Regions from separate parts of the Kocuria sp. BT304 genome, predicted to be linked through region 2. Evidence: riboswitches for the same ligand, from Rfam matches in the RefSeq annotation. Region 2 holds a riboswitch; each other region holds the start of a gene.
The links. A riboswitch is a leader RNA that binds a small molecule or an ion and turns the genes downstream of it on or off. The one in region 2 is predicted to bind S-adenosylmethionine.

Region 1 (9,677 bases), 520 kb from region 2:
TAGTACGAGAGGACCGGGACGGACGAACCTCTGGTATGTCAGTTGTTCCGCCAGGAGCATCGCTGATTAGCTACGTTCGGGATTGATAACCGCTGAAAGCATCTAAGCGGGAAGCTTGCTCCGAGATGAGATTTCCTGACCCCCTTTGTGGGGTGTGAGGTGCCCAGTAGACGACTGGGTTGATAGGCCAGGTGTGGAAGCGTTGTAAGGCGTGGAGCTGACTGGTACTAATACACCGAAGACTTATACACACACGATCTGTCATCAAGAGTGTGGTGTTCGCGTTCACTATGTGGTTGACCACCAACAACCCCGGCCCCCCGTTGTGGGGGGTGTGGGTGTGTGGTTGACAGAGGAATACAGGTTTGACCCGTGGTAGGCACGGGAACCAGGTTTCCGCCCCCGGTTGTGTGGGGTGGTGCAGGTTTCCGGTGGTTATAGCGTGGGGGAAACGCCCGGTCCCATCCCGAACCCGGTAGCTAAGACCCACAGCGCTGATGGTACTGCACTCGGTAGGGTGTGGGAGAGTAAGTCACCGCCGGAATTATTGTGAACAGGGTTGAGGCCCCACACCGTAAGGTGTGGGGCCTCCCCGCATTTAACACGCGGTCTATGCCGCCCGCTGGCGGGCACCACCAACAGAGGGCACATCCCGCCACCCCACCTGCGATGCGGCCCCGAGAGCCCGGTCCAGATCCGCCAGGTGATCGTCGATGCTCTCCAACCCCACGGACAACCGCACCAGGTCCTCGGGGACCTCGTACGCGGTGCCCACCCGCGAGGCGTGCGTCATGCTGTGCGGCACGCACGCCAGGGACTCCACCCCGCCCAGGCTCACGGACAGGTTGTAGAGCTCTGAGGCGGCCACGAACTCGTGCGCTGCTCGGAGCCCGCCGGCGGGCCGGAAAGAGATGATGCCCCCGAAACCGCCGTGCAGGGTCTGCGCCGCGAGGTCGTGCTGCGGGTGATCCTCCAGGCCGGGGTAGTGGACCTCCACCACGTCCTCTCGGGACCGCAGGAAGTGCGCGACCTCCAGAGCGTTGGAGCAGTGGCGCTCCATGCGCAGCGGCAACGTCTTGAGTCCGCGGGCAGCGAGGAACGCGTCGAAGGGCCCGGCCACGGCTCCGCACGCGAACTGCTGGAACGCGAGCCGTTCCGCGAGAGTCTCGCCGCGCCAGTGCGCGTCCCTCACCACCACGGCTCCGCCGAGCACGTCCGAGTGGCCGCCGATGTACTTGGTGGTGGAGTGGGCCACCGCGTGGGCGCCCAGCGTCAGCGGGTTCTGGAGGGCGGGGGTCGCGAAGGTGTTGTCCACCACGAGCAGCGCGCCGGCGTCGTCGGCCACTCGCGCCCACGCGGCGATGTCCGCCACCCGCAGCAGCGGGTTGGACGGGGTTTCCAGCCACAGCACGGCGGTGCTGCCGGGGCGGACGGTGCGGGCGGCGTCGTCCGCGGAGGCCGAGGGCACGATGCTGTGCGAGATCCCCCAGCCCGAGAGCACCCGGTCGACCAGGCGGAACGTGCCGCCGTAGACGTCCGCGGCGAGCACCACGTGGTCACCCGGCTGCAGGACTGCGCGCAGGAGGGCGTCCTCCGCGGCCATGCCGGAGGAGAACGCGAACGCGCGTGTCCCGTGCTCGAGCGAGGCCAGCTGCTCCTCGAAGCCGTTGCGCGTGGGGTTGGATCCGCGGCTGTACTCGTGGCCGCCCTCGCGGAACTGGTTCACGCCGTCCTGCACGAACGTGGAGGTCTGGTAGATCGGCGGGACCACGGCGCCCGTGGTCGGATCGGGGTGCTGGCCGTCGTGGATCGCCCGTGTGGCGAGGCCGCGCAGGGTGTCGGTGGAGCGTGTCATCGTGGGTCTCCTGGTAGGTGTGGTCCGGGGGCCTCGGTGGCCGCCGGGGTGAAAAATGGTCATCGCGGGCGGGAAGGTTCGCGCGTTCGAGGACAGTCCGTCGCCCGCGCGAACCGACTCGCAGCTCAGGGGGCCGCTACCGCGGTCCCCCGCCCAGCCGCGGTCTCCCACCCCGGGGCGGGCTCCGCAATCACCGAGAGCGCCCGGAACAGGTCCGCGGTGAGCTCCGCCTCGTCCTCGAGACCCACGGTGAAACGCAGGGTTCGTTCCGTGATGCCGCTGGCCCGGAACTGCTCGGGGGTGAGTCGGCAGTGGGTCATGCTCGCGGGGTGGGCCACGAGCGTCCGGACGTCGCCGATGTTGGCGGCCAGACGGATCAGCCGCAGGGAGTCCACCACGTCCTCGACCTGTGCGGGGGTGCCCGCGAGGTCCACGGAGAACACCCCTCCGGCGCCCCGGTACCCGCCGTGCCTCAGCAGCTCGCGCTGGCGGCCCGTGGCGGAGGCCGGGTGGTGCACCCGTTCCACGGCGGGATGGGCCGCGAGCGTTGCAGCCAGGCTCTCGGCCGTGGCCGACTGCCGCTCCACCCGCACTCCCAGGGTGGCCATGCCCTGCAGGATCTCGTGCGCGGTGGTGGCACCCAGGCACGGGCCAAGGTCGTTGAGGTACTTGCACCGCGCCACCCCCAGCACCGCGCGCTCGGCGCCGTAGGTCTCCACGGCGGAGCGTCCGCCCCAGCGGTGGCGCGGTTCGGTCAGCCACGGCCACCGAGCGGGATCCTTGGTGGGGTCGAAGCTCCCGGTGGCCACGAGCAGCCCGCCCAGCGGTCCGCCGTGCCCGGCCAGGTACTTGGTGGCCGAGTGCACCACGAAGTCCGCCCCGTGCTCCCCGGGGGTGTACAGGTGCGGGGTGGCCACGGTGTTGTCCACCACCACGGCCGCCCCGTGACGGTGGGCGATCTGGGCGATCGCCTCCAGCTCGGGCAGCTCGGTGAGCGGGTTGGCGATGGACTCCAGGAAGAACACGCGCGTGCCCTCCCGCACGGCGTCCTCCCACTCGCGCGGATCGCGGGGATCCGCGAAGCTCACCTCGAGCCCGGTGTCCTCGAGGGTGTCCGTGAGCAGGTCCACGGACCCGCCGTAGAGCCGTGAGGACACCACGGCGTGGGCGTCCCGCGCCGGTCCCGTGAGCGTGAGCAGGGCCAGCGCCACGGCCGCCTGGCCCGACGACGCCGCCACGGCACCCGCTCCGCCCTCGCGCCGGGCGATCTCGGCCTCCAGGGCCGCGACGTTCGGGTTGCCCGTCCGCGCGTACGTGTACCCACCGGCCCGCTGCGCGAACACGGCGCGGGCGTCCGCGAGGGTGTCGAACGCGTAGGCCGCGCTGTGGTGGATGGGCTGGATGATGGGCGTCCCCAGTGGTGGGGCAGCCGTGGTGGCGCTCATAACATTCTCCGTTCCTCGGTGCCGCGCGGCTCCCGGTGCGGGAGCCGCGCGGGTGGTGCTCCGGTGGTGGGCCGTGCGCCTCAGCGCGTGGCCGCGGCCCCCGCAGGGGCGGTGCCGGGCGGGACGGCCCGGGCGGCGTCGTTGCCCTGGCCGTCCCGGTCCGCGCGGGCGAGCTCGCCGCGCACCGTGACCGCGGCGGCCACCAGACGGTCCAGGGCGGCCCGCGTCTCGGGCCAGGCGCGGGTCTTCAGACCGCAGTCCGGGTTGACCCACACGCGGTCGGCACCGATGGCGTGCGCGGCGTGGCGCACGCGCCCGGCGACCTCCTCGAACGTGGGCACGCGCGGGGAGTGGATGTCCCACACGCCGGGACCCACGTCCCGCGGGAAGTCCGCGGCGGCGAGCCCGTCCACGATGCCCGAGCCGGAGCGGGAGGCCTCCAGGGTGGTGACGTCCGCGTCCAGGCCCTCGATCGCGTCCAGCACCGTCTCGAACTCCGAGTAGCACAGGTGCGTGTGGATCTGCGTGTCCGGGGCGGCGGCTCCGGTGGCCAGCCGGAACGACCCCACGGACCACTCCAGGTACGCCGGGCGGTCCGCCTCGCGCAGCGGCAGCAGCTCCCGCAGCGCTGGCTCGTCCACCTGGACCACGGCGGTCCCGGCGGCCTCGAGGTCCGTGATCTCGTCCCGCAGAGCCAGCGCCACCTGGTCCGCGACCTCCGCCGCGGGGGCGTCGTCCCGCACGAAGGACCACGCGAGGATCGTCACCGGACCCGTGAGCATGCCCTTCACAGGACGGTCCGTGAGCGACGCCGCGTACCCGGTCCAGTCCACGGTGATGGGCGCGGGCCGGGAGACGTCCCCAAACAGGATGGACGGGCGCGTGCACCGCGAGCCGTAGGACTGCACCCAGCCGTGACGCGTGGTCGCGAAGCCGTCCAGGGCCTCCGCGAAGTACTGCACCATGTCGTTGCGCTCCGGCTCGCCGTGCACCAGCACGTCCAGGCCCAGCTCCTCCTGCGCGCGCACCGTGCGGGCGATCTCCCGCCGGATCGCCTCCGTGTAGGCGGCGTCGTCCAGGCGCCCGGCGCGGTGGGCAGCGCGGGTCGCACGGATCTCGGTGGTCTGCGGGAACGAGCCGATGGTGGTGGTGGGCAGCAGCGGCAGCCGCAGCCGCTCGTGCTGCGCCGCCCGGCGCTCGACGGCGGAAGCCCGCACGCGGTCCTCGCCGCGCACCGCGGCGGTGCGCTCGCGGACCTCGGGCCGGTGCGTGGCCGGGTGGGCGGCGCGGGCCGCGCGGATCCGGGCGTCCGTCTCCAGGGTCTGCGTGATCGCCTCCCAGCCGTGCTCGACGCCGCGCGCGAGCTCGACCACCTCGGTGACCTTCTGGTCAGCGAACGCCACCCAGCTGCGCACGTCCGGGTCCAGCCCGGTCTCCTGGGTGACGTCGTGCGGGACGTGCAGCAGCGGCGTGGCCGTGCCCACCGCCACGGGGCCGCGGGCCGCGGCGCGCAACCGGTCCAGGGTGTCCGTGGCGCCCGCCAGGTCCGTGCGCCACACGGTGCGACCGCCCACGACGCCGGCCACGACCGGGCGCTCGCCCCACGCCCGCAGCGCCTCGGCACCGGGGACGTCCCCGCGGTCCAGGTCCACGGCCAGGGCCTCCGCATCCGTACGGGCCAGGGCCAGCAGGGCGTCCCCACCGGCATCCCCGTAGCCCACGGTCACGAGTGCGGCGGGGCGGTCCGCCGGGAACGTGAGCCGGCGGTAGGCGGACTCCACGGCGGCCACGATCTCGGTGCGCTCCACCGCCCAGCCGTCCGCGGCGAGAGCGGGCTCGTCCAGCTGCACCCACTGCACACCGGCCGCGGCGAGCTCCGAGAGGATCCGCACGTAGAGACCCACCACGTCCTCCAGGCGGCCCAGCGGATCCACGGGGGCGTCGTCGGTGGTCTCCGGGCGGGAGAGCATCAGCAGGGTCACCGGACCCACGAGCACGGGGCGGGTCCGCACCCCGGTGCGCCGGAGGGTGTCCAGGTAGCGGGCCACGAGGCTCTCCGGGTGCGCGCTGAGGGGGGTGTCCGGGCCGATCTCCGGGACGTAGTAGTGGTAGTTGGTGTCGAACCACTTGGTCATCTCCAGCGGCTCCAGCCGGTCCGTGCCCCGGGACAGCGCGGTGAGCAGGCCGATGCCCTCGGGGGTGTCCGGGGCGGCGGGGGAGTAGCCGTCCGCAGTGAAACGGGCCGGGACCGCGCCGAGGGCCAGGGCCGTGTCCAGCACGTGGTCCACGGCGAAGCCCTCGGACGGGATGGCGTGCTCGGCGCCGAGCCCGAGCTCCCGCAGCCGCAGGGTGGTGCGTTCGCGCAGGGCGCCGAGCGTGTCCACCACGGTGCTCGCGGGGTGCCGGGCGGGATCCTTCCAGTGGGCTTCGAGCGCACGCTTGAGCTCGCGGTCCGGGCCGATGCGCGGATAGCCCAGGATCGTGGCGGCGGGCAGGGTGGCGGGGTTCGTGACGGTCATGATCTCTCCTTGCGAGGGTCGGTCCGGGGTGGAAAAGGGTGTGGGGCAGCCGCACCGCGGGTGGGTCCGCGGCGGGACGGGTGGGTTGGTGACGATGCCGTGCCGGGCACCGGGCCTGCCGGGGCGTCTCCGATGTAGGCGGGGCGCCCGACGCTGCCCGGGTCAGGCCGCGGGGCTGCGGCCCCGGTACTCGCGGGCGGCGTCCCGCACGCGCAGGTGCTCCAGGATGGTCAGCGCCGCGTCCGGGCGGTTGAAGGTGTACAGGTGGAAGCCGGCGCAGCCGAGGTCCAGGAGGTCGTCGATCAGGGTCAACGTGGCGGCGGTGCCCCGGTGCCGCAGCTCGTCCGGGGAACCCGCGGTGAGGAACCGGGTGAGCCGCTCGGGCACGGGCACACCGGTGATCTCCGTCATCCGCTGCAACCGTTTCGGGTTGGTCAGCGGCATCAGGCCGGCCACCACGGGAATGTGGATCCCCTCGGAGCGCGCCCGCTCGAGGAACGCGGCGTAGTCCTCGGGCTCGTACAGCACCTGCGTGATCGCGTAGTCAGCGCCGGCCTCCTGCTTCTCCCACAGGGAAGCCAGGTCCGCCTCGAAGTCGCGGCCGCGCGCGGGGGAGGGGTAGCACGCCACCGACACGGACAGCGGCCGGGTGCCGGGGCGGAAGCCGTCCCCGAAACGACGCCGCTCGACGTCGCGGATGAGCCGCACCAGCTCCGAGGCCCGGCCGATCCCCCCGGGAGGGGTCACCCACTCACCCGCACCCAGGGGCGGGTCCCCGCGCAGTGCGAGGAGGTCCCGCACGCCGTCGTCCAGCAGATGCTCCACGGAGCGTTCCAGTCCGGCGCGGTCCGTGCCGCCGCACGTGAAGTGCGCCATCACGGGCGTGCGGGTGGTCCGGCGCAGGTGCCGCAGGGCCTCGCGGGAGACACCGCGCCCGCCCGAGTGTCCGTGCGTGACCGAGAAGAAGTCCGGTCCGGCCTGGGCCATGGCGTCGATGCTGCGCCACACGGTGTCCGGGTCCGTGGTGGGGCGCGGGGGGAACACCTCGAACGAGACGAGCGTGGAACGGCGGGGCCGGCGCACCAGCCAGGACGTGCCCGAGGGCGCGGCGCCCGCCGCGGTGAGGTCCTGGTGGACGGCGGTCAGGGGTGCGGACATATGAGAAAACCTCCGGCGGTAGGACGCCGGAGGTCGATTTCCGTGCGCCGTACTTGCCAGCCACGCGGTTGCGTGACGGCCGGATCGTCATCTGGGGCACCCCACTACAGCAGGAGGGTTGCCGCCCGGTTAGCCAGAGCTTTGCACCGGGACTCATGATCCTTTGTTGGCTGCGACAGTAGCACGGGCGGGGAGAGTGTCAAAAGGAGGCCGTGCGGCGTCGTGGGTCGGGGCGGGGGATCAGCGCGGGAGGGCGCCGCGGGTGCTGCCGGTGTGGTGCGGGTCCCGCGTGAAGCCGAGTACGATCCGCTCGGTGTCCAACAGGTCGGAGGAGTCCTCCGGGCCCGGGCACTGGTCCTCGTGGAAGAGCCGCACGAGGGACACGGTCACCGCGCACAGCGTGAACGAACCGGTGGTGACGGCCAGGAAGAACGGGGCATAGGGCGCGTGCACGGACCAGTCCGTGAACAGGAAGGACGCGGTGTAGACGCACGCGGTGAACACGCCGAGCACGGCGGAAAGCTGGTAGAGGCCGTTCTCCAGTCGGTGGTGACGCAGCAGCGGTGTCATGGATCCCTTGCGGTGCAGACGGTGCGGACGGTGTGCCGCGACGACTCGCGGTGACTCCGGAGGACATGAACGAGAACGAGAATGCGCGGGCCGGCAGTGCGCTCATCCTAGCAACCCGGGGTGTCGTCGCACGTGGGGCCGGTGTGGGCCGTTCTGGGGGCGGGGTTGGGCGCGCAACACGTTTTCATGTCTTCGAATGCACTTGGCCGGAGGCGATCCAGCTGTGAGACTCGTCACCATGACGACCTCCCGCGCCCTGCGCTGCCTGTCCGTGGCCACCCTCGTGCTCGCCCTGGGGGCGTGCGGGGCGCCGTCGGGAGGGGACGGTTCTTCTGGGGCCTCGTCCGCCGCGCCGTCGGGGGCCGGGGTCACGAGCGGGGCGACGCCGGGTCGCTCGGGCGACGCCGCGGCGTCGCCGTCCGCCACGAGTGTGCGGCCCAGCCCCTCGCCGGAGGCGGCGCAGGCCGCCGAGCTGACCCAGAGCTTCACCACGCCGGACGGGAGCATCGGGTTCCGCTACCCGCAGGGATGGACGGTGGGCGCACCGGACGCCTCGACGCCCGAGACCAGGGCGTGGCTCCTCAAGGACGCCGAGGGCGCCACCGTGCTCATGCTGGCCATCCGGCCGGACGGGCAGATCGCGAGCCCCGTGACACCCACGAGCACCACGTCCCACGGCACCCTGCCCGGCGCGCTGGACTCCCACGGTGACCCCGTGCGCATCGCCGTGGGGCCCTACCCCGGGCAGTCCGCGGGGGCCAACATGCTGGTGGCCTACGGCATCACGTCGAACACCGGGGCGGACCGGCTGTTCGGTCACATCTCCCGCGGGGACGGCACGATGGTGTCCTTCCAGGGCACCCAGCAGGGCGGGATCAACACCTCGGTGGACATGGCGGCGGAGGCGGACGCGTTCTCGAAGAGTCCCCGGTTCCGCGAGGAGATCCTCCCCGTGCTGTCCTCCTTCACCATGCGGCCCGTGGGCGCCACACCCGCCGCGACGGCGGCCCCCACCGGGGGCACCGGCGCGTGCCGGGGTGGGTCCTACGAGTACAGCGGGCTCGAGGGTGTGGACTGCGCCGAGGCGACCGCGATCCTCCAGGAGGTGGAGAGCGCCGGGCGCCCCGCCGGTGCCCGCGGCAAGGAGACGGACCGGTACCACTGCTTCTGGTCCAGCGCGGGGGAGAAGAGCTCCGGGGCACCGGACGTGCAGTGCAATGCGCAGACCTCCGGGCGGCACCTGTTCGATGCGAACGTGCGCTGAGCCCGCGCGCCCCAGCCCGTCGGAGGGCGGTGCTACACATGAGCCATGGCACACCTGGATGAGCTTCCCCCGGATCTCGTGACCGAGCTGCGCGTGAGCGCCGCGCATCCCCTGAGCGGAGGGGACAGCGCCAACGCGTTCCGCTTGGACACCCCGGACGGGCCCCTGTTCGCCAAGACCATGAGCTACGCCCCCGAGGGCGTGCTGCCGGTCGAGGCCGCCGCGCTCGAGGCCCTGCGCGCCGTGGCCCCGGACGAGGTGCGGATCCCCGCGGTGCGGCACGTCAGCGAGGACGCCCTCGTGCTGGAGTGGATCGACGAGGTCCAAGGAGAGCGCACCCGCGCCACCGAACGGAGCCTGGGGGTGGGCCTGGCGGGCATCCACCGTGCCCGGGCCCCGCACGTGGGGTGGCTTTCCCCGCAGCTGCCCGAGCGCATCGGGTCCATGACGGCGGACCTCACCCCCACCGACGACTGGGCGGACTTCCTGCTGGAGCGGCGCATCGAGCCCCTGCTGCGCGCGGCGGTGGACGCGGGCAACCTGGACCCGGCCGCCACCGGGGTGCTCGCGGAGCTCGCACCGCGCGCCGCCGAGCTCGCCGGGCCGCCCGAGCCCCCGAGCCTGCTGCACGGGGACCTCTGGGCGGGCAACCGGGTGGTGGACTCCGCGGGGGCCAACTGGCTCATCGACCCGTCCTCGTTCTACGGCCACCGCGAGTACGACCTCGCCATGATGCAGCTCTTCGGCGGTTTCGGACGGGACTGCTTTGCCGCCTACGACGACGCCCACCCCCTTGCCGACGGCTGGCAGCAGCGGGTGCCGTGGTACCAGCTGCCGCCGCTGCTCGTCCACGCCCTGCGTTTCGG
Region 2 (9,677 bases):
CCGGGCCTTCGCGTCCGCACCGGTCATGCTGTGCAGCCGGCCCAGGTAGACCAGCTGGTCGAGCACGGTCATCTTGGGGTAGAGCCCCCGCTCCTCGGGCATGTAGCCGATGCCCGCGCGGTAGTCCGCGGTGATGGGGGACCCGTCCACCTCGATCACCCCCGCGTCGGGTCTCAGCACGCCCAGCAGGATGCGCATGGTGGTGGTCTTGCCCGCGCCGTTGCCGCCCACGAACCCCGTCATGAGGCCCGGCCGGATCTCGAAGGTCACGTCCGTCAGCACGTGCGCGGAACCGAAGGACTTGTTCACCCCGTTCACTGTGATCATGCCTCGAGCCTAGAGAGGCCCGGGCACGGCCACCTCCCCCTCGGGGCGGATCTTCCGCGCCGGGTCCACCTCCACCCCCGGACGGAGCCGGGCACGGGTCCCCTCCGCGGCGGACCGTGCGCTCAGGAGCCGGACAGCCCGTGCTCGAAGGCCCAGATCACGGCGTGGACCCGGTCCCGCGCGCCCGTCTTCTGCAGCACGTTGGACACGTGGGTCTTCACCGTGGCCCTGCCCACCACGAGCTCCCGGGCGATCTCCTCGTTGGACAGCCCCCGGGCCATCGCGGTCAGCACCTCGGTCTCCCGGGCGGTGAGCCCCGCGGGGGAGGCGTCCTCGTCGGGCCGCGCCGCCGTCCCGCCCACCGCACCGGGGCACGACGCCGCCGCGTCGCCCGCCGTGCCCCGCGTCCCGGGGGAGGCCGCCGCACCGTTCTCCGTCCCGTGGGCGTCAGGCGACGTCGCGGTCTCGTCCTCCGCGCCGGGGGCACCGGGTGCCGACGACGCCGCGCCGCGCTCCCGGGCGGGCGCACCGGGGGCCGGTGCCGCGGCGTCGTCCGCGGGGGAGTCGGGGGAAGGCTGCGTCGTGTCCCCGGTCGGCGCGGACGGTCCCGTGGTGCGGGCCAGCACCCTGCGCGTGACGAGCGGATCCAGCAGGGCGTCCCCGCGGCCCAGCACCCGGACGGCCTGGATCAGCTCCTCCGGTCCGGCGGACTTGAGCAGGAAGCCGGAGGCGCCGGCGGAGAGCGCGGCGAACAGGGCCTCGTCCGTGTCGAACGTGGTGAGCACGAGCACCGCCGCCCGGGAGCCTGCCGCGAGCAGCCGACGGGTGGCCTCGATGCCGTCCAGCCGCGGCATCTGCACGTCCATGCACACGACGTCCGGGTCGAGGGCGGCGGCGAGGTCGAGGGCCTCGTGGCCGTCACCGGCCTGGCCCACCACCTCGATGTCTTCCTGGGAGGTGAGGATCGCCGAGAACCCCACGCGGATCAGGGGCTGGTCGTCCACCAGCAGCACACGCAGGCTCATGGCCGCTCCTCAGGGTCGTGGCGGGTGGGGACGGTGGCGCGCACGAGCCAGCCGCCGCCGGGTTTCGGGCCCGCCTCCAGGGTGCCGCCCACCGAGGTGATCCGTTCCCTCATGCCGGGCACTCCCATGCCCGCGCCGTCGGAGGCGGGAGCGCCCACGTGGCCGTTGCGCCCGTCGTCGCTGACCTCCAGCTCCACCCGCTCGGCGCCGGTGCGCAGCCGCACCGCCACCGACGCCCGCGGGCCGGCGTGCTTGCGGGCGTTGGTGAGCCCCTCCTGCGCCGTGCGGTACAGCGCGAGCTGCGCCGGGGGCGGCAGCTGCGGCTCCGGGCCGATGCGGTGCAGCTCCGCGCGCTGCCCGATGGTCCGTGCCTCCTCCACGAGCGCGTTGAGGTCCGCGAGGCGGGGCAGGGAATCGGGGGCCTCCTCGCCGTCGCGCAGCGTGTGGACCATGGTCTTCAGCTCGGACACGGCGTCACGCGCCGAGGACTCGACGCCGCGCAGGTGTGCGGCGGCGGCGTCCGGATCCCGTGCCATGCTCAGCCGTGCCGCCCCGGCCTGAACGCCCATGGCCGTGACGTGGTGGGCCACCACGTCGTGCAGCTCCCGGGCGATCCTGAGCCGTTCGAGGCTCACGGCCTGCTCCGCGAGCCGGTCCTGCTGCTGCCGGATCTCGGCGTGGGCGGCCTCGAGCTCCTGGCGCTCGATGGCCGCGTTCCACGCCCGGTCGCCGAAGACCCACGCCCCGGCAAAGTATGCGATGTTCACGAGGAACTGGATCGCCGCGATCGCCATGTAGGCGTTGACGCCGCGCTCACCCACCTCCGGGTCCGTGAACTGGTCCACGGTGCTCCAGCCCAGCCACACCGCCATTCCCACGGCCACGGCCGCGCGGGACCACGTGGCGCGGCGGCGGTCCGGGCACCACGCTCCCACCGAGTAGAAGCCCAGGAACAGCACCACCTGGGAGGCGTACATCTCGATCCCCGCCCACGTGCCGAGCGCGAAGTACACGAGGGACACCGCCACCATCACGGCCACCGGGAAGCGCCGCCGCCACGCGAGCGGAGCGGCCAGCACGACGGCGCCCAGGGCCACCCACCCGACGTCCGCCTTCCACGGCACCGCCTGGACGAAGTCGGAGAGGTACACCAGCTCGACGCCGGCCAGTGCCAGCACGCAGGCCCCCAGGGCATCCCGTCGGCGCCACCCCGGCTGCAGGGTGCGATGGGGCGGGGAGGTGTCCGGGGCGGCGGGGCTCGGGCGCATGGGTTCACCCTACCGAGGTCGCTCGCGGGGGCTGCCCGGGTGCACCACGCACAATGGTGGGGTGACCGCCTCCCTCGACCCCTCGCCCCGCGTGCCGCGCGCCGACCTCCGGATGCAGATCCTGCTGGTGCTCGGGGTGTCCCTGGGCGCCTCCGCCGTGTACTCCGTGCTGGACCTCGCGGAGATGGCACTGCGCTCCTCGATCGCGGAGAGCTCCACGACGCTCAACCAGCCCCTGAGCCCGCTGCCCGTGCTGGACGCCCTGCGCCGGCTCACCGGGATCTGCTTCGCCCTGGTGCCCGTGGCGCTCGCGCTGTACCTGCTCGCGGGCACCGCGTCCCGCATCCCGGCCGTGCTGCACTGCATCGGCGTGGACACTCGGCGCCCGGGGCACGACGCCGCCTGGGGGCTCGCGCTGTTCGTGATGATGGGCGGTGGCACGCTCGGACTCTACCAGGCCGGGCGGGCCCTCGGGATCACGGCGGAGATCACCACGTCCACGCTGGGAACCACGTGGTGGACCGTCCCGCTGCTGCTTCTCACCGCCCTGCGCCATGCACTGGTGGAGGAGGTCATCGTGGTGGGGTTCCTCGCGGACCGGATGCGCCGGCTGGGGCGTTCGTGGTGGACGGTGGCGGTGGTGTCCTCGGTGCTGCGGGCGAGCTACCACCTGTACCAGGGCATCGGCCCGGCGCTCGGCAACCTGGTGATGGGGCTCGTGTTCGTGTGGCTCTACCGCCGCGGTGGGCGGCTCGCCCCGCTGCTGCTCGCCCACTTCCTGCTGGACGCCGTGGGGTTCCTGGTGCCTCAGCTCCTGGGCGGCTGAGCGCCACCGCGGGTACCAACCCGTTTGCTGGCGGGAACCGCGACCACGGGTGAACCGTGGGGCGCGCGGCAGACGCACCGGCCCGCGGGACCGTGCGAGCGGCGTCGTCGTGCCCGGAGGGTGCGGTGGGCGGGATCAGATGGTGACGGGCCCGTCCGGCGTGTCGAAGGAGACGGCCATGAGACCCGGGGTGCCGTTCGGGGCGCTCCAGGTGACGTCCAGCGAGCGCAGGACGCCCTCCACCGGCCCGCCCAACCAGTCCGTGACGCGCTCCGAGGATCCGGCAATCTCCATGCCCGTGAGGCGCACGTCCGTGATCCGCGCCCGGGAGGGGTGCATCTCGTCCTCGGAGTCGAAGTGGATCATGAACGGCAGCTGCGGGTCCGAGATCAGGCCCTTGACGCCGATCTGGTGCCACTGCAGCTGACGGCCGTCCGGGAAGATGCGCCCGCCCGGCACGGCGGGGCGCCCCAGCTTCTGCTCGAACGGTGCGAGGTCCGGGACCTCCACGACCCACCCGAGCCAGCCGCCACCGGCCTCCGAGCGGGCACGCACGGCCTGGCCGAACGGCGCCTTGTCCGCGGCGGGGTGCTCCAGGACGGTCACGACCTCCACGTACTGGTGGTCGGTCAGCGGCAGGATCATGTTCCGGGTGCCGAAGCGGGGATGGACCCCGCCCTTCACCGGCTCGATCCCCAACCGGTCCGCGATGCGTTCGGTGGTGGCCTCCAGGCCGTCCGGCTGTGCTGCGAAGCAAACGTGGTCCAGCTTCATGCTGTCATCGTGGCACCCGTCACACGGGCCTCCAAATCGGTGGGTGCAACACTGCGGACACCGGACTTGACGTGGCAGCGGCCGGGTTCCCAGACTGGAGGTCTAGGTCACGAGAGTCAGCGTCAAGCCCCAGCTTGCTGACCGGCAACCCTCCCACCGCGGCGGGGTGCCCTGGGTGAAGACCTGGCCGGGACGTCGTCCGACGCCCACGGCAAGCGCGGGCCACCGGTCGCTCGTTCGTGCGGGCACCGTGCGGACGGTCGCCTGGCCCCTGATCCTTCCGAGAAGGCGAATGGCCATGAGCACAGCACCCACCCCCGAAAACCCCCAGGACTGGGCGTTCGAGACCCGCCAGATCCACGCGGGCCAGAACCCTGACCCCGTGACGGGTTCGCGGGCGCTGCCCATCCACCAGACCTCGTCCTTCGTGTTCCCTGATGCGGACACGGCCGCCGCGCGGTTCGCGCTGCAGGACATGGGCCCCATCTACTCCCGCCTGACCAACCCCACCACGGAGGTGGTGGAGAAGCGCATCGCCTCCCTGGAGGGCGGCGTCGGTGCGCTGATGGTCTCCTCCGGGCAGGCCGCGGCCACGCTCGCGGTGCTCAACCTGGGCGGGGCGGGCACGCATGTGGTGGCCAGCCCGTCCCTCTACGGCGGCTCGTACAACCTGCTGCGCCACACGCTGCCGCGGTTGGGCGTGGAGACCACGTTCGTGGCGGACCCGGACGACCCCCAGCAGTGGCGGGATGCCGTGCGGCCCTCCACCGTGGCGTTCTTCGGAGAGATGATCCCCAATCCCCGCAACGACGTCCTGGACGTGGAGACCGTTGCCGGGATCGCCCACGAGGCCGGGGTGCCGCTGATCGTGGACAACACCGTGGCCACCCCGTACCTGGTGCGGCCCATCGAGTGGGGCGCGGACATCGTGCTGCACTCGGGCACCAAGTTCCTGGGCGGTCACGGCACGGCGATCGGCGGATTCATCGTGGACGCGGGGCGCTTCGACTACGGCGCGGACCCGGAGCGGTTCCCCGGCTTCAACCAGCCGGACCCCACGTACAACGGCCTGGTGTACGCGCGGGATCTGGGTGAGGGCGGGGCCTTCGGCGTGAACCTCTCCTACGTGCTCAAGGCCCGTGTGCAGCTGCTGCGAGACCTGGGCACGTCCATTTCCCCGTTCAATGCGTTCCTCATCGAGCAGGGCATCGAGACCCTGTCCCTGCGCGTCGAGCGCCACGTGACCAACGCCCAGCGGGTGGCGCAGTGGCTCGAGGCCCGCCCCGAGGTGCGCTCGGTGTCCTACGCGGGGCTGCCGTCCTCGCCGTGGCACGAGCGCGCGCGGAAGTACGCACCGCGCGGGGCGGGGTCCGTGCTCGGCTTCGTGCTGGAGGGCGGCAAGGAGGCGGGAATCTCGTTCGTGGACGCGCTGAGCCTGCACTCCAACGTGGCGAACATCGGGGACGTGCGGTCCCTGGTGATCCACCCGGCGTCGACGACGCACGCGCAGCTCTCCGAGGACGAGCAGCGCGCGGCGGGCGTGGAGCCCGGCTTCGTGCGGCTCTCGGTGGGCACCGAGGGGATCGAGGACATCCTCGCGGACCTCGAGGCGGGCTTCGCGGCCCTGGCCGCGGCTCCGGGTGTCCGGGACGCCCGCCTCGACCGGGGCGATCAGGACCTGGCGCGCTCGCAGGCGGATCGGGCGGCGCACGGCACCGTGCGCGCCGCCTCCGCTGGTACCGAGCCAGCCGTGGACCCCGGCGCCGGCGCGGACGGCGGCCCCGCGGCGTCGTCGACGGTGCGTGCGGCCGCGGCCGCAGAGCCCACGGCATGACCGTGGTGCAGACGGCCCCGGCGGTGCGCCGGGACGGCGTGGTGCGGGCCGTGGAGATCGGAGAGCTCACCCTGGAGTCCGGCTTCCGGCTCCCGGACGTGCGCCTGGCCTACGAGACGTGGGGTGAGCTGGCCCCGGACGGCTCCAACGCGGTGCTGGTGGAGCACGCGCTCACGGGCGACTCGCACGCGGCGCGCGGCACGGCCGTGGGCTACGGGGACACCGCGCCCTTCGACATGGACGGCCGGCGTGCAGCCGCGGACGCCGGCGGCTGGTGGGACGGGCTCATCGGACCGGGCGCGGCCATCGACACCAACCGCTGGTTCGTGGTGTGCGCCAACATCCTGGGCGGCTGCCACGGCAGCACGGGCCCCGCGAGCCTCGCCCCGGACTCCGCCCCGTGGGGCTCGCGCTTCCCGCGCATCACCGTGCGGGACACCGTGGCCGCCGAGGCCCGGCTCGCGGACCGGCTCGGGATCCGGCGCTGGCGGCTCGTGGTGGGCGGTTCGATGGGCGGTGCCCGCGCCCTGGAGTGGGCCGTGTGCCACCCCGGGCGGGTCGAGGCGTGCGCGGTGATCGCCGCCAACGCCCGCGTGAGCGCTGAGCAGCTCGCGTGGGGCCACGCGCAGGCGCTCGCCATCCGCCAGGACCCGCGGTTCGCCCGGGGCGACTACTACTCCGGGGCCCACCCGGACGAGGGCCTCGGGCTCGCACGGCGGATCGCGCACATCACCTACCGCAGCGCCCACGAGCTCGCCGCCCGCTTCGGCCGGGAGGCCCAGCCGCGGGAGGACCCCGCGGGCACGCACCCGGGCACCCGGGGACGCTACCGGGTGGAGGGCTACCTGGACCACCAGGCGGTCAAGCTCGCCGCGCGCTTCGACGCGAACGCGTACCTCAGCGTCAACGAGACGCTGATGTCCCACGACGTCGCCCGCGGCCGCGGCAGCCTCCGGCGGGCTCTCGCCCGCACCAGCTGCGAGTGGCTCGTGGCGGCGGTGGACTCGGACCGGCTGTTCCCGCCCGAGGAGTCCGCCGAGCTCGCGGCCGCACTGCCGGGTGAGCACGAGGTGCACACCATCACCTCCCCGAGCGGGCACGACGGCTTCCTGCTGGAGACCCCGCAGGTGGGTCGACTGCTGCGAGCGGTGCTGCCGGACTGACGGACGTGCCCTGCGCGACGGCGCCCGCACCCCGGGAACGGGAGCGGGCGCCGTCGTCGTGGGACGTGGCGGGGAGGCAGGTCACGGCATGACACCGTCCGGGCAGTCTCGGAATGCCCCCTGGACGCGCAGGGGTGGGGGCCTTGCCAGGGACGGCGGGCGGTGCCACGCTCTGCCACATGCAAACCGGGACACTGCTCGATGCCTACGACTCGCAGCTGCGGGGCGCCGCCGAGATGGCCGACGCGCCCGACGTGCTGCGTCTCGGACCCCTGCTCGCCGGGGTGTTCCCAGCGCGGCGGCGCGCCTTCGTCTCCTCCGCCCCCTTCTCGATGGGCGGGGCAGAACTGGACCACCTGATCGCCGAAGTGATCGCGACCTGTGAAGCGGACCCGCGCGTGGACCACATCTCCTGGAAGACCCGGTCGCACGACCCGCTGCCCCGCCTGCTGAGCCGACTCCAGCACCACGGTTTCGCCCTCGGGGAGCCCGAGACGGTCATGGTGGGTGAGGCGGATGCGGTCGCCGCCGCCCTCGCCGGGCAGGAGCCCCTCCGTGGGTACGCCGTGGAGCGGGCCGCAACGGAGGTCCAGCTGCGAGAGGCGGAGCACCTGGCAGGACGGGTTTTCGAGGACTCGCCGGAACGCATCCGGCTCCAGCAGGACCAGCTGGTCGAGCGGTGGCGAAGCGCCCCCGGGACGTTCGAGATGTGGGCGGTACGCGACGGGGACGGCCAGGTGGTCTGTTCCGGGCGCCTCGAGTTCCCCGACCGTACTGACTTCGCGGGGCTCTGGGGCGGCGCGTGCCTGGACGAGCACCGTGGGCGCGGGCTGTACCGGGCCCTGGTGGACCAGAGAGCCCGCTCGGCCCGGGACCGGGGGCGGTCACTGCTCCACGTCGACTGCAGCGAGTACTCGCGGCCCATCCTCCAGCGGGTGGGGCTCGTGCCCGTCACCACGGTGAGATCGGCCACGCGCACGTGCGCCTCACCGTGACGGCGACGAGCCCTCGCATCCGTGCTGGTGGCCCTGCGGCGCGTGCGGCTCGGTGGCGGTCTGCGCAGGACGGCGCCCGCACCCCGGGAAGGGGAGCGGGCGCCGTCGTCGTGGGGTTCAGCAGAGTAGTGGGCGCTCAGGCCTCCTCGGCCTGCTCCGGGATCTGCTCGCCCGCGCCGGGGATCGTGGCCTGGCCGAACGCGGGGCGCTTGGCGGTGACGTAGTCCCCGGAGCTGCGGCGCCGGATGCGGCGGCCCACCCACGGCACCAAGTACTTGCGGGCCCACACCATGTCGTCCCGGCGGGCCTCGCGCCACGTGCGCTCGGGGCGCCCCTCGGGGTGGTCCGGCGTGAGGCCGTGGTCCACGCCCAGGCAGTCCAGGGTCTCGCACGCGATGAGCTGGTGGCCCAGCGGGGAGAAGTGCAGGCGGTCCGGGGCCCACATGCGCGGATCGCCCAGCTGGTGCAGACCCCACAGGTCCACCATCACGGCGTCGTGGCGGGCGGCCACCGTGCGCACGTTCTCGTTCCAGATGGCCACGCGCCCGCGGATGCTGCGCAGCACGGGGGTGTTGCCGATGTCCGGGCCGTCGAACATGGCCACGGTGGCACCGGTGGCCGTGATCTGCTCGATCACCGCGTCCAGGCGGGAGGCGATGTCGTCCGGGTCCGCGTTGGGGCGCAGCATGTCGTTGCCGCCCGCGCTGATGGTCACGAGGTCCGGCCGCAGCTCCAGGGCCGGTTCCAGCTGCTCGTCCACGATGGGCTGGAACAGCCGACCGCGGATGGCCAGGTTCGCGTAGGCGAAGTCGTCCGTGGTGCGCGCAAGCTCCTCGGCCACGCGGTCAGCCCAGCCCCGGAACCCGCCCGGGACGGAGTCGTCGGGGTCGCCCACACCCTCTGTGAAGGAGTCGCCGATGGACACCATCCGGTGCCAGGGGTGCGGCGGCTGCGCGGTGCTGTCCGCGGCGGGAACGGGGGGCGTCGTCAGGGGCGGAGTGCTCTCATCCATACCAAAATTACTAACACGTATTGCAGAGCTGTGTCGTCACTGTCCGTCACAGCCGCGTGTGAGGATGGAACCATGGAACCAGCACCCCACGTCATCTGGAACAACGAGGCCGAGGAGCGCGCCGGGACACCCCTGGTGGTCATGTTCCACGGGTATGGCTCGCACGAGGGCGACCTCATGGCCCTCAGTGCGTCCCTCCCCGCCGGGCTCAGCATCGCCTCCGTGCGCGCACCGCAGCGGGCGGGGGCGGGCTTCCAGTGGTTCCCGCTGTCCTCCGAGCTGGGCTTCACCACCGACGCCGTGGTGGCCGCCGCCGAGCCCGTGGTGCGGTGGCTGCGGGACGAGGCCCTGCAGCACACGCACGTGGTCCTGCTCGGCTTCTCCCAGGGCATGGCGATCGCCACCACGGTGGCCCGCCACGCCCCGGACCTCGTGGACGCGGTGGTGGGGCTG
Region 3 (9,677 bases), 1.1 Mb from region 2:
TGTTCATCTGCCTGGAGGCGTGCTCGGAGGGCTCCGTGCTGGCGGACCAGCTGGGCCTGGACCCCAGGGTCTTCTGGGAGATCGCCTCGGTCTCATCCGGCGACTCGTGGGCGCTGCAGACCTGGTACCCCGTGCCGGGAATGACGGACTCGGCGGCGGCAAACCACAACTTCGACGCCACGTTCTCGGCCACGCTCGCCGCCAAGGACATCGGTCTGGCCCTGGCCGCCGGTGAGCAGACGGACGTGAACCTGCCCGCCGCGCGCCTGGTGGCCGAGCGCTTCCAGGAGCTCATCGACGAGGGGCTCGCGGACAAGGACTGCAGCCTGATCGCCAAGTACGCCGCCCCGGACGGCGCCATCCCCGGCTGGGACCCGGACAAGGCCTGAGCCCCGCCGTAGAAACGCAGAACGGCCCCGCGCGATCCTCGGATCCCGCGGGGCCGTTGCCTGCTCGGCGTCAGACGCCCGCGCCCACCACGAGCATGGTGGCCCCGAAGACCAGACCGGAGACGATGAGCACCACGGTGGTGTAGCTGAGGATGTCCCGGATCCTCAGCCCGGCGATCGCCAGCAGGGGCAGGGCCCAGAACGGCTGGATCATGTTGGTCCACTGGTCCCCGTACGCCACGGACATGATGATCACGGACGGGTCCACGCCCAGGCGGGCGGCGGCGTCGAGCAGGATGGGCGCCTGGATGGCCACCTGACCGCCGCCGGACGGGACGAAGAAGTTGACCAGGCCCGCGGAGAGGAAGGCGAGCAGCCCCAGGGTCTGCGGGGTGGCGACCGCCACGATGGAGTCGGAGAGCACCTGGATCAGCCCGGTGGCGGTCATGATGCCCATGATCCCGGCGTACAGCGGGAACTGCAGCAGGATGTCCCCCACGTTCGCGGCGGCGTTCTTCACCAGGGCCATGACCTCGAACGCGTTGCGGGACAGCAGGAAGATCAGGGCCAGGAACATCCAGTTCACGATGTCCAGGGTGACGCTGCCGCCCCCGGTGAAGTGGGTGACCAGGTAGGCCACGAGGGCGAGGCCCACGAACAGGGTGGGGATGCGCGAGGCGTCCAGCCGGTCGGCGGGGGCCTCGATCGCGGGCTCGGGGATCTGCTGCTCCGACTGGGCGAGCGCCTCGGCGGTCATGGTGTGGGACCCCGGCACGGCGCGCGGGGCCACGAGCCACAGGGCCAGCGAGACCAGGACCACGGTGACCGCTGCGGCCGTCATGTTCCACCACGAGAACGTGGTCTCGGAGATGGGGATCACGTGGCCCACCTGCTTCTCGATGAACGAGCCGGGAGTCGCGGCGGTCAGCGGACCGGATCCGGAGTAGCCCATGTGCCACACGACCATGCCGGAGAAACCGGCGGCCACGAGCATGGGGAAGCTCACGGGCGTGCCGCGCCGGGAGAACTCGGCGGCCACCTCACGCGCGAGCAGGCCACCCACCACCAGGCCGAAGCCCCACGTGATGAGGCACGCCACCGCGGCCACCACGAACACGAACACGTAGGCGGCCAGCGCGCTCCGCGGGACAGCCGCGAGCCGTCCCAGCAGGGCCCGCACGGGCCGGGTGCTCGCGAGGGCGTGGCCCAGCAGGAGCACGAGCGCCATCTGGGTCATGAACTCGAGCAGCCCCGAGAGCCCCTTGCCCCAGCCCTCGACCACGGTCACGGGGCTCGCGTCGGTGAGCAGCAACGCCATGACGCCCACCGCCGCGGTCAGCACGATCGCGAAGATCAGCGCGGAGGGGATGAACCGTTCCACCACATAGTTGACGGGGCGCATGGCGCGGGCCAGGACCGGTTCGGGGGAGGCCGTTCGGGCCGGGGAGTGCTGGGGGGAGCTCATGGGGGTTCCTCAGGGGTGGTTTGGATCAGGTACCGCCCCGATCCTAGGGAAAGTGACATGCGTTACATGCTGTGCGGGCAGTGTGACGGTCCCGCGCGTCTCCTCGCCTCGTGCGTCTCCGCGGCCCCGCCCATCTCCCCGCCTCGTGCCACGTGCTCACGACGGCGCGGCGCGGGCCCACGCGGCCCCGCTCCCGGCCCGTCCGCTCACGCCCGATCGCGCGCCGTGACCTCCGGGTGCCGGGCGTCGGGCTCTCGCGGCGCTGTGGCCCGGTGGTGGCCGAGGAACAGCAGCACGATGAGGGCCACGTCCACCACGTCCCCGCCGTAGTACATGAGCTGCGCTCCGACCTCCGCGTCCGCGGGCGCCACTCCCGCGGGCGGGTGCGCGAACAACCACTTGGCCAGGATGGAGTGGGCGGCGATGAACACCACCAGGACGGCCGCACGCACGCGGAAGGACGAACGGTGCGGATCCGGGTCCGGCCCGGCGATCGAGGCGGTGAACACGTACCCGGCCAGGAAGATGTGCGTGTGCACCACCGCGTGGCCGAGCGCTGAGGCGTGCATCCAGTGGAGCAGCCCAGTGGTGTAGAGCAGCCACAGCCCGCCCACGTTGAGCACGGCGGCCACCGCGGGGTGCATCACGCACCGGATCCACGGGAAGCGCAGCGCCCGCGTGACCCTCCGGGCCCCGGCCGTGGGCAGACCGCGCAGCAGCACCCGCACCGGGGCGCCCAGCACCAGGAGCAGCGGCCCGATCATCCCCACCAGCAGGTGCCCCACCATGTGCATCGTGAAGCTCGCGTGACCGGCGTGGGCCACGGGCCCCACCAGCCCGGCACCCACGCACGCCAGTCCCGCGAGGAAGCTGACCGGGCGCCAGGGGGCCACGCCGCGTCGCCCGCGCCCGGCCCACAGACGCCAGCAGTACGCCACTGCGGCGAGCAGCACGAGCGCGAGGACCAACCACTCGAAGAGCGGCCACGGGGCGGCCACTGCGGCGTCCGCGTGCCCAGCGGCACCGCCACCGTGCTGCCCGTGGTCCCCGTGCCCCTGCTCCCCCGCGCCCACCGCAGCCGCGAGAAGCCCCGGGGGCGCGGAGAGCGTCCGGAACCCGGGGAGGATCAGAGTCCCCGAGCCCATCACGCCGCCCGGTACGCCCGGGCGCCGCGCCGTATCACCAGGTACCCCACGAGCATGAGAACCACGGCCGTACCGTTCCACACCAGGTCGTACGGCAGCAGGTCCACGCCGTAGCGGATCTGGTGGATGCCCAGCAGCTTGTGGTCCACGATCCCGTCGAAGAGCTGGAAAGAGCCGGCGCCCAGGATCACCGCACCCACCCAGTGGAGCCAGCGCACCCCGCCACGACGGCGCACGTCGGCCAGCATGAACAGACCCCACACCGTGATGAACCATGCGAAGGCATGGAAGAAGCCGTCGGTCACGAGAGCGACCTCGTGCGTGGAGAGATCGTAGAAGTGGTGCCACTGCAGGCCCAGGTGGAAGATGAACAGGTCGATCATGGCCGCCGCAATCCCGCAGCCGAACAGGAACCCGGACAGCGCGGCCCGCTTCCGGGTGCGGGTGATGTCCGGGGTCGACGCCGCCCGGTCGGCCGTCCTCTCGCCCCTCACCGATCCTGCGGACGGCGCAGCGGGTGTGGATTCCGGATGTGCCATGTTCCCTCCCGGGTCGCGCGGTGGCCCGGGGTCGGACGCAGCGCGCGTGTCCCGAGCGTGAACCGCACCGCCGCCCGCCCTCGGACTGCTTGCCGTCATCAGCCTACTGATGTGTGCGCTCCGTGGCACGGGTCCCGCACCCGTAGCGGCCGACATGACGTGTCCGCCCGGACCTGCGGGGCCACCACCCCGCCCGGACCCGACCCTCCGCCCACGCCCCGGGCCACGAGAACGGGGTGCCCCGCTCTGGTGAGCGGGACACCCCGTAGGTCACGCGGCGCCGCTCAGCGGCACCGCCCGTCTCAGCGGCTCAGCAGCAGCGCCTCGCCCTGACCGCCGCCGCCGCACAGCGAGACCGCGGCCTTGCCGGAGCCGCGGCGCGCGAGCTCCATGGCCGTGTGCAGCGCCAGGCGGGCGCCGGAGGCCCCGATGGGGTGGCCCAGGGCGATCGCACCGCCGTGGATGTTGACCTTGTCCATGTCCACGCCGAGGTCCCGGACGGACTGCACGGAGACCGCGGCAAACGCCTCGTTGATCTCGATGAGGTCCAGCTCGTCCGCGGTCCACCCGGCACGGGACAGCGCGTGCTCGATCGCGCGCGAGGGCTGGGAGTGCAGGGACGTGTCCGGCCCGGCCACCTGCCCGGGCTTCCCCACCACGGCGAGCCAGTCCAGGCCGTGCTCCTGCGCGTAGCCGCGCGTGGTCAGCACCATGGCAGCCGCGCCGTCGGAGATCGGGGAGGAGTTGCCCGCGGTGATGGTGCCGTCCTTGGTGAAGGCGGCCCGGAGCTTACCGAGCCCCTCGGCCGTGGAGTCCGGGCGCACGCCCTGGTCCTCGGACACCGTCACCGGATCGCCCTTGCGCTGCGGGATCTCGATCGGCGCGATCTCGTCCGCGAACACACCGTTCTGCTGCGCCCTGCCCGCGAGCTGGTGGCTGCGGGCGGCCACCTCGTCCTGCTCCTCGCGGGAGATGGAGCGGTCCGTGTTGCCGGTCTCGGTCAGCTCGCCCATGGGGATCTGCAGCTCCACGTCCACCAGACCGTCGTGCGACAGGGAGTCGGCGAGGGTCATGTCCCCGTAGGACTTCCCCTTGCGAGCGCCCAGCGCCAGGTGCGGGGCGTTGGTCATGGACTCCATGCCCCCGGCCACGACGACGTCCGCCTCGCCCGCGCGGATCATCCGGGCCGCCTCGGTCACGGCCACCAGCCCGGACAGGCACACCTTGTTCAGGCTCATGGCGGGCACGGTCATGGGGAGCCCCGCGGCCACGGCGGCCTGCTTGGCGGGGTTCTGCCCGCCGCCGGCCTGCACCACGTTGCCCATGTAGACGTAGTCCACGTCCTCCGGTGCCACACCCGCGCGCTGGAGGGCGTGCTTGATGGCGTGCGCGCCCAGGTCCACGGCGCTCTGGGACGCGAGGGCCCCCAGCAGCTTGCCCTGCGGGGTACGCGCCCCGCTGACGATCACGATGTCGTTGGCGTTCTCTGTCACTGTTCCTCCTGAACGGGTACGGAATCGGGGGTCACGTCCACGAGATCCACCCGGTAGTTCGCTTCGGTCTTCTCGGCCACCTCTGCCTCGGTCACGCCGGGGGCCAGGGTGCGCAGCACCAGTCCGGCCTCCTCCACGTCGAACACGCACAGGTCCGTGATGATGCGGTCCACCACGCCCACACCGGTGAGCGGGAGGTCGCACTCGTGCTTGAGCTTCGCGGAGCCGTCCTTGGCCACGTGCTCGGTGAGCACCAGCACGCGAGGGGTTCCGGCCACGAGGTCCATGGCGCCGCCCATGCCCTTGACCATCTTGCCCGGGATCATCCAGTTGGCCAGGTCCCCGGTCTCGGAGACCTGCATGGCGCCCAGGATGGCCATCTTCACGTGCCCGCCGCGGATCATCCCGAAGGACGTGGCGGAGTCGAAGATCGCTGCCCCCGGCTGCAGGGTGATGGTCTGCTTGCCGGCGTTGATGAGGTCCGGATCCTCGTCCCCCTCGTACGGGAACGGACCCATGCCCAGCACGCCGTTCTCGGACTGCAGCACCACGCTCACGCCCGGCGGCAGGTTGTTGGCCACGAGCGTGGGGATGCCGATCCCCAGGTTCACGTAGTCGCCGTCGGCCAGTTCCGACGCCGCGATGGCCGCCATCTCGTCGCGTGTCCAGCTCATGCCGCTCCTCCTTCGACGCCGCCCGCGCCCGGCCGCGGCCGGGTGGTGCGCTGCTCGATCTCCTTGGGCGCCCCCGAGTACTGCACCACGTGCTGCACATACACCCCCGGGGTCACGATGTGGTCCGGGTCCAGCTCACCGGGGGCCACGATCTCCTCGACCTCCGCGAAGGTGACCTTCCCGGACGCCGCGCACACCGGGTTGAAGTTCCGGGACGTGCGCCGGTACACCAGGTTGCCGTCGGTGTCCCCGCGCCACGCGTGCACCAGGGCCACGTCCGCCACGATCCCGCGCTCCTGCACGTACGTGCGGCCGTCGAACTCCGCGGTGGGCTTGCCCTCCGCCACGGGTGTGCCCACACCGGTGGCCGTGTAGAACGCGGGGATCCCCGCACCGCCGGCGCGCAGCCGTTCCGCGAGCGTGCCCTGGGGGTTGAACTCCACCTCGAGCTCACCCTCCAGGAACTGGCGCGCGAACTCCCTGTTCTCCCCCACGTACGAGGCCAGCACCCGGGAGACCTGACGGTTCTCGAGCAGCACGCCCAGGCCCTTGCCGTCCACGCCCATGTTGTTGGAGACCACCGTGAGGTCCGTGACCCCGCTGTCCCGCACCGCCTCGATGAGGTCCCGCGGGATCCCGGAGAGTCCGAAACCGCCCACCGCGAGCGTCATCCCGTCCCGCAGGGTCTCCGCCAGCAGCCCGGCGACGTCCTCTCTGACCTTGGACATGCCCACCCTTTCGCGTTGCCTGCACATGTGATCCGCATCTCAGCGTAGACGGTCCGCGTCCCGGCTGCCGAAAGCGTGGCACGGCAGGCGCGCGGGCGGCGTCGTCTCAGGAGGCGGTCCAGCCGCCGTCCATCGCGTAGGAGGAGCCCGTGACCATCCCGGCGGACGGGCCCGCGAGGAACGCGATCAGCTCCGCAACCTCCTCGGGCTCCACGAGGCGCTTGATGGCCGACTCGGTGAGCATGATCTTCTCGACCACCTGCTCCTCCGGGATGCCGTGCGTGGCCGCCTGGTCCTTGATCTGCTTGTCCACCAGCGGGGTGCGCACGTAGCTGGGGTTCACGCAGTTGCTCGTGACGCCGTGCGGCGCGCCCTCCAGGGCCACCGCCTTGGACAGCCCCTCCAGGCCGTGCTTGGCGGCCACGTACGCGGCCTTGTACGGCGAGGCCCGCAGCCCGTGCACCGAGGACACGTTGACGATCCGGCCCCAGCCCTGCTCGTACATGTGCGGCAGGGCCGCGCGGATCAGCAGGAACGGGGACTCCAGCATGAGCGTGAGGATCCGGTGCAGGTCCGCAGGATCGACGTCCTGGACGGGCGAGACCTTCTGGATGCCCGCGTTGTTGACCAGCACGTCCACGTCCAGGCGCAGCCGCGCCAGCGCGGCGGTGTCCGTGAGGTCCACAGCCCAGGCTTCACCGCCCACCTCGTCCGCGAGACGCGCGGCGGCGTCGTGGTCGATGTCCGCGACCACCACGTGCGCACCGCGCGCGGCGAGCGCCCGGACGGCCGCCGCACCGATGCCGCTGGCACCTCCGGTGACGAGTGCCTTCTTCTCCTGCAGGGACTGTTCGGTCATGCGCGGACTCCTCGGGGACGGCGGCCTGGTTCCCGGACGGTGGCCCGGGTCACTCCAGGGTACGCAGGCCCGTGATTCGCCCGGCCACCCGTGCGTGAGGTTGGATGGGCGGACACCCGGTGAGGGGTGCCCATCCAGAGCGGCTCAGAGATCTGGCTCGATCACGCCGCAGCAACCGGATCACACCCGGTGCTAATGCCAGAACCGATGGAAAGGATCAGCACAGCCATGCCCTTGAACACCGATCGCATCCAGACCACCCACGTGGGGTCCCTCCCCCGCACGCCGCAGTTGCTCGAGGCCAACAACCGCTTCCAGGCCGGGGAGATCGACCTGGCGCAGTTGGGTGAGGCGCTGGACACCGGGGTGATCGACGTCGTGCGCAAGCAGTGGGAGATCGGCCTGGACATCGTCAATGACGGCGAGTACGGCCACACCACGTCCGGCGCCGTGGATTACGGGGCCTGGTGGAACTACTCGTTCCACCGCCTGGGCGGGCTGACCCCCACGGACGAGGACCGCTGGCAGACGGCGGAGACGCTGCGCTCGTCGCCGGGCAACATCGTGCTCACGAGCTTCCCGGACCGCCGCGACCGCTCCAAGTTCCGGGAGGCCTACGAGGATCCCACGGCCGGGGTCCTGGCCCACCGCGCAAGCGTGTCCCAGCCGAAGATCACGGGCCCGCTGACCTACACGGGTCAGGAAGCCGTGGCCGGTGACATCCGCCGGATCAAGGAGGCCATGGCCGAGACCGGGGCCACGCAGGGGTTCGTGGCAGCGCTGTCCCCCGGCTCGTGCGCGCGCGTGAAGAACGAGTACTACGCGAGCGACGAGGAACTGGTCTACGCGTGCGCGGACGCGATGCGCGAGGAGTACAAGGCCATCACGGACGCCGGGTTGATCGTGCAGATCGACGACCCCTCGATCGCCGAGTCCTGGGACCAGATCAACCCCGAGCCCACAGTGGAGGACTACCTGGCCTTCACCCAGCTGCGCGTGGACGCCCTGAACTACGCGCTGCGCGACCTGCCCGAGGAGCAGATCCGCTTCCACCTGTGCTGGGGTTCGTGGCACGGCCCGCACACCACCGACCTCGAGTTCAAGTACCTCGTGGACCTCATGCTCACCATCCGCGCGCAGGGCTACAGCTTCGAGGCGTCCAGCCCGCGCCACGGCCACGAGTGGAAGGTGTGGACGGACCACCAGCTGCCCGAGGGCAAGGTGGTCTACCCCGGTTTCGTCTCCCACTCGACCAACGTGGTGGAGCACCCCGAGCTCGTGGCGGACCGGATCGAGCAGTACGCGTCCGTGGTGGGCAAGGAGAACGTGATCGCCTCCACGGACTGCGGTCTGGGCGGGCGGCTGCACCCGCAGATCGCGCTGGCCAAGCTCGAGTCCCTCGTGGAGGGTGCGCGGATCGCCTCGCAGCGCCTCTTCTGAGCCCCGCCCCCGGCTCCACCCCGGGCACGACGACGCCGCACGCGCACTCCGCGGGCCCGGCACCCACCGCGGGGGCCGGGCCCGCGGCATCGAGGGGCTTCCCCGTGACCCGCGTAACATATACGATTTGATACACGACGCGGGTGACGCGCTTCACATGCACCCCTACACTCACGTCAAGACCAATCGGTCGGTAAATGCGCCGGCCCCGCCACTGGCACCCCACGGACTCCGGTCCGACGATCCTGGAGACCCCACATGGCATCCACCACCGCAGCGCCCGCGCAGGGCCACACCATGTCACGAGAAGAGCGCAAGGTCCTTGCGGGCACCCTCGTGGGCACCACCATCGAGTGGTACGACTTCTTCATCTATGCCCAGGCCGCCGCGTTCATCCTGGCCGCGCACTTCTTCAACCCGCTCGGGGCGGAGAACGCGCAGCTCGCGCAGGTTGTCTCGTGGGCCTCCCTGGGCATCAGCTTCCTGTTCCGCCCACTGGGTGCGATCGTGGCGGGGCACATCGGCGACCGCTTCGGCCGCAAGGTCACGCTTGTGATGACCCTGTTCGGCATGGGCGCGGCCACCACGTTGATCGGCCTGCTGCCCACCTACGAGAAGATCGGCATTGCCGCTCCGATCCTGCTGGTGCTGCTGCGCATCCTGCAGGGCTTCTCCGCCGGCGGTGAGTGGGGCGGCGCGGCCCTGATGTCCGTGGAGCACGCCCCCGTGAACAAGCGCGGACTCTTCGGCGCGTACCCGCAGATCGGCGTGCCGATCGGCATGCTCATGGCCACCCTGTTCATGTTCGGCCTGAGCACGGGGCTGACGCCCCAGCAGTTCGAGTCCTGGGGCTGGCGCGTGCCGTTCCTGTTCTCCATCGTGCTGATCTTCGTGGGCTGGCTCATCCGCCGCTCGGTGGACGAGTCCCCGGTGTTCCTGGAGATG

Region 1: it holds a riboswitch for S-adenosylmethionine, as region 2 does, so the genes downstream of both, DNL27_RS11275 (methylenetetrahydrofolate reductase) here and DNL27_RS09095 (bifunctional o-acetylhomoserine/o-acetylserine sulfhydrylase) in region 2, are expected to answer to the same signal.
Region 3: it holds a riboswitch for S-adenosylmethionine, as region 2 does, so the genes downstream of both, DNL27_RS01800 (cobalamin-independent methionine synthase II family protein) here and DNL27_RS09095 (bifunctional o-acetylhomoserine/o-acetylserine sulfhydrylase) in region 2, are expected to answer to the same signal.

Annotation. Positions count from the first base shown of each region.
Region 1 covers NZ_CP030039.1:2,565,684-2,575,360, reverse strand. Annotated here, with positions in the region: rRNA gene DNL27_RS11300 (23S ribosomal RNA) at 1-251, shown strand, start outside; rRNA gene rrf (5S ribosomal RNA) at 428-544, shown strand; gene DNL27_RS11290 (cystathionine gamma-synthase) at 611-1,855, opposite strand; gene DNL27_RS11285 (aminotransferase class V-fold PLP-dependent enzyme) at 1,981-3,300, opposite strand; gene metE (5-methyltetrahydropteroyltriglutamate--homocysteine S-methyltransferase) at 3,381-5,819, opposite strand; gene DNL27_RS11275 (methylenetetrahydrofolate reductase) at 5,982-6,977, opposite strand; SAM riboswitch class IV at 7,022-7,138, opposite strand; gene DNL27_RS11270 (hypothetical protein) at 7,218-7,547, opposite strand; gene DNL27_RS11265 (hypothetical protein) at 7,786-8,811, shown strand; gene DNL27_RS11260 (fructosamine kinase family protein) at 8,857-9,677, shown strand, end outside.
Region 2 covers NZ_CP030039.1:2,044,399-2,054,075, reverse strand. Annotated here, with positions in the region: gene DNL27_RS09120 (ABC transporter ATP-binding protein) at 1-327, opposite strand, end outside; gene DNL27_RS09115 (response regulator transcription factor) at 450-1,352, opposite strand; gene DNL27_RS09110 (sensor histidine kinase) at 1,349-2,620, opposite strand; gene DNL27_RS09105 (CPBP family intramembrane glutamic endopeptidase) at 2,682-3,446, shown strand; gene DNL27_RS09100 (VOC family protein) at 3,582-4,220, opposite strand; SAM riboswitch class IV at 4,326-4,444, shown strand; gene DNL27_RS09095 (bifunctional o-acetylhomoserine/o-acetylserine sulfhydrylase) at 4,519-6,054, shown strand; gene DNL27_RS09090 (homoserine O-acetyltransferase) at 6,051-7,217, shown strand; gene DNL27_RS09085 (GNAT family N-acetyltransferase) at 7,397-8,212, shown strand; gene DNL27_RS09080 (SGNH/GDSL hydrolase family protein) at 8,349-9,224, opposite strand; gene DNL27_RS09075 (alpha/beta hydrolase) at 9,297-9,677, shown strand, end outside.
Region 3 covers NZ_CP030039.1:398,153-407,829, reverse strand. Annotated here, with positions in the region: gene mmsB (3-hydroxyisobutyrate dehydrogenase) at 1-389, shown strand, start outside; gene DNL27_RS01835 (short-chain fatty acid transporter) at 460-1,854, opposite strand; gene DNL27_RS01830 (cytochrome c oxidase assembly protein) at 2,061-2,999, opposite strand; gene DNL27_RS01825 (DUF2243 domain-containing protein) at 2,999-3,538, opposite strand; gene DNL27_RS01820 (acetyl-CoA C-acetyltransferase) at 3,841-5,031, opposite strand; gene DNL27_RS01815 (CoA transferase subunit B) at 5,028-5,705, opposite strand; gene DNL27_RS01810 (CoA transferase subunit A) at 5,702-6,433, opposite strand; gene DNL27_RS01805 (3-hydroxybutyrate dehydrogenase) at 6,540-7,292, opposite strand; SAM riboswitch class I at 7,420-7,506, shown strand; gene DNL27_RS01800 (cobalamin-independent methionine synthase II family protein) at 7,521-8,732, shown strand; gene DNL27_RS01795 (MFS transporter) at 8,991-9,677, shown strand, end outside.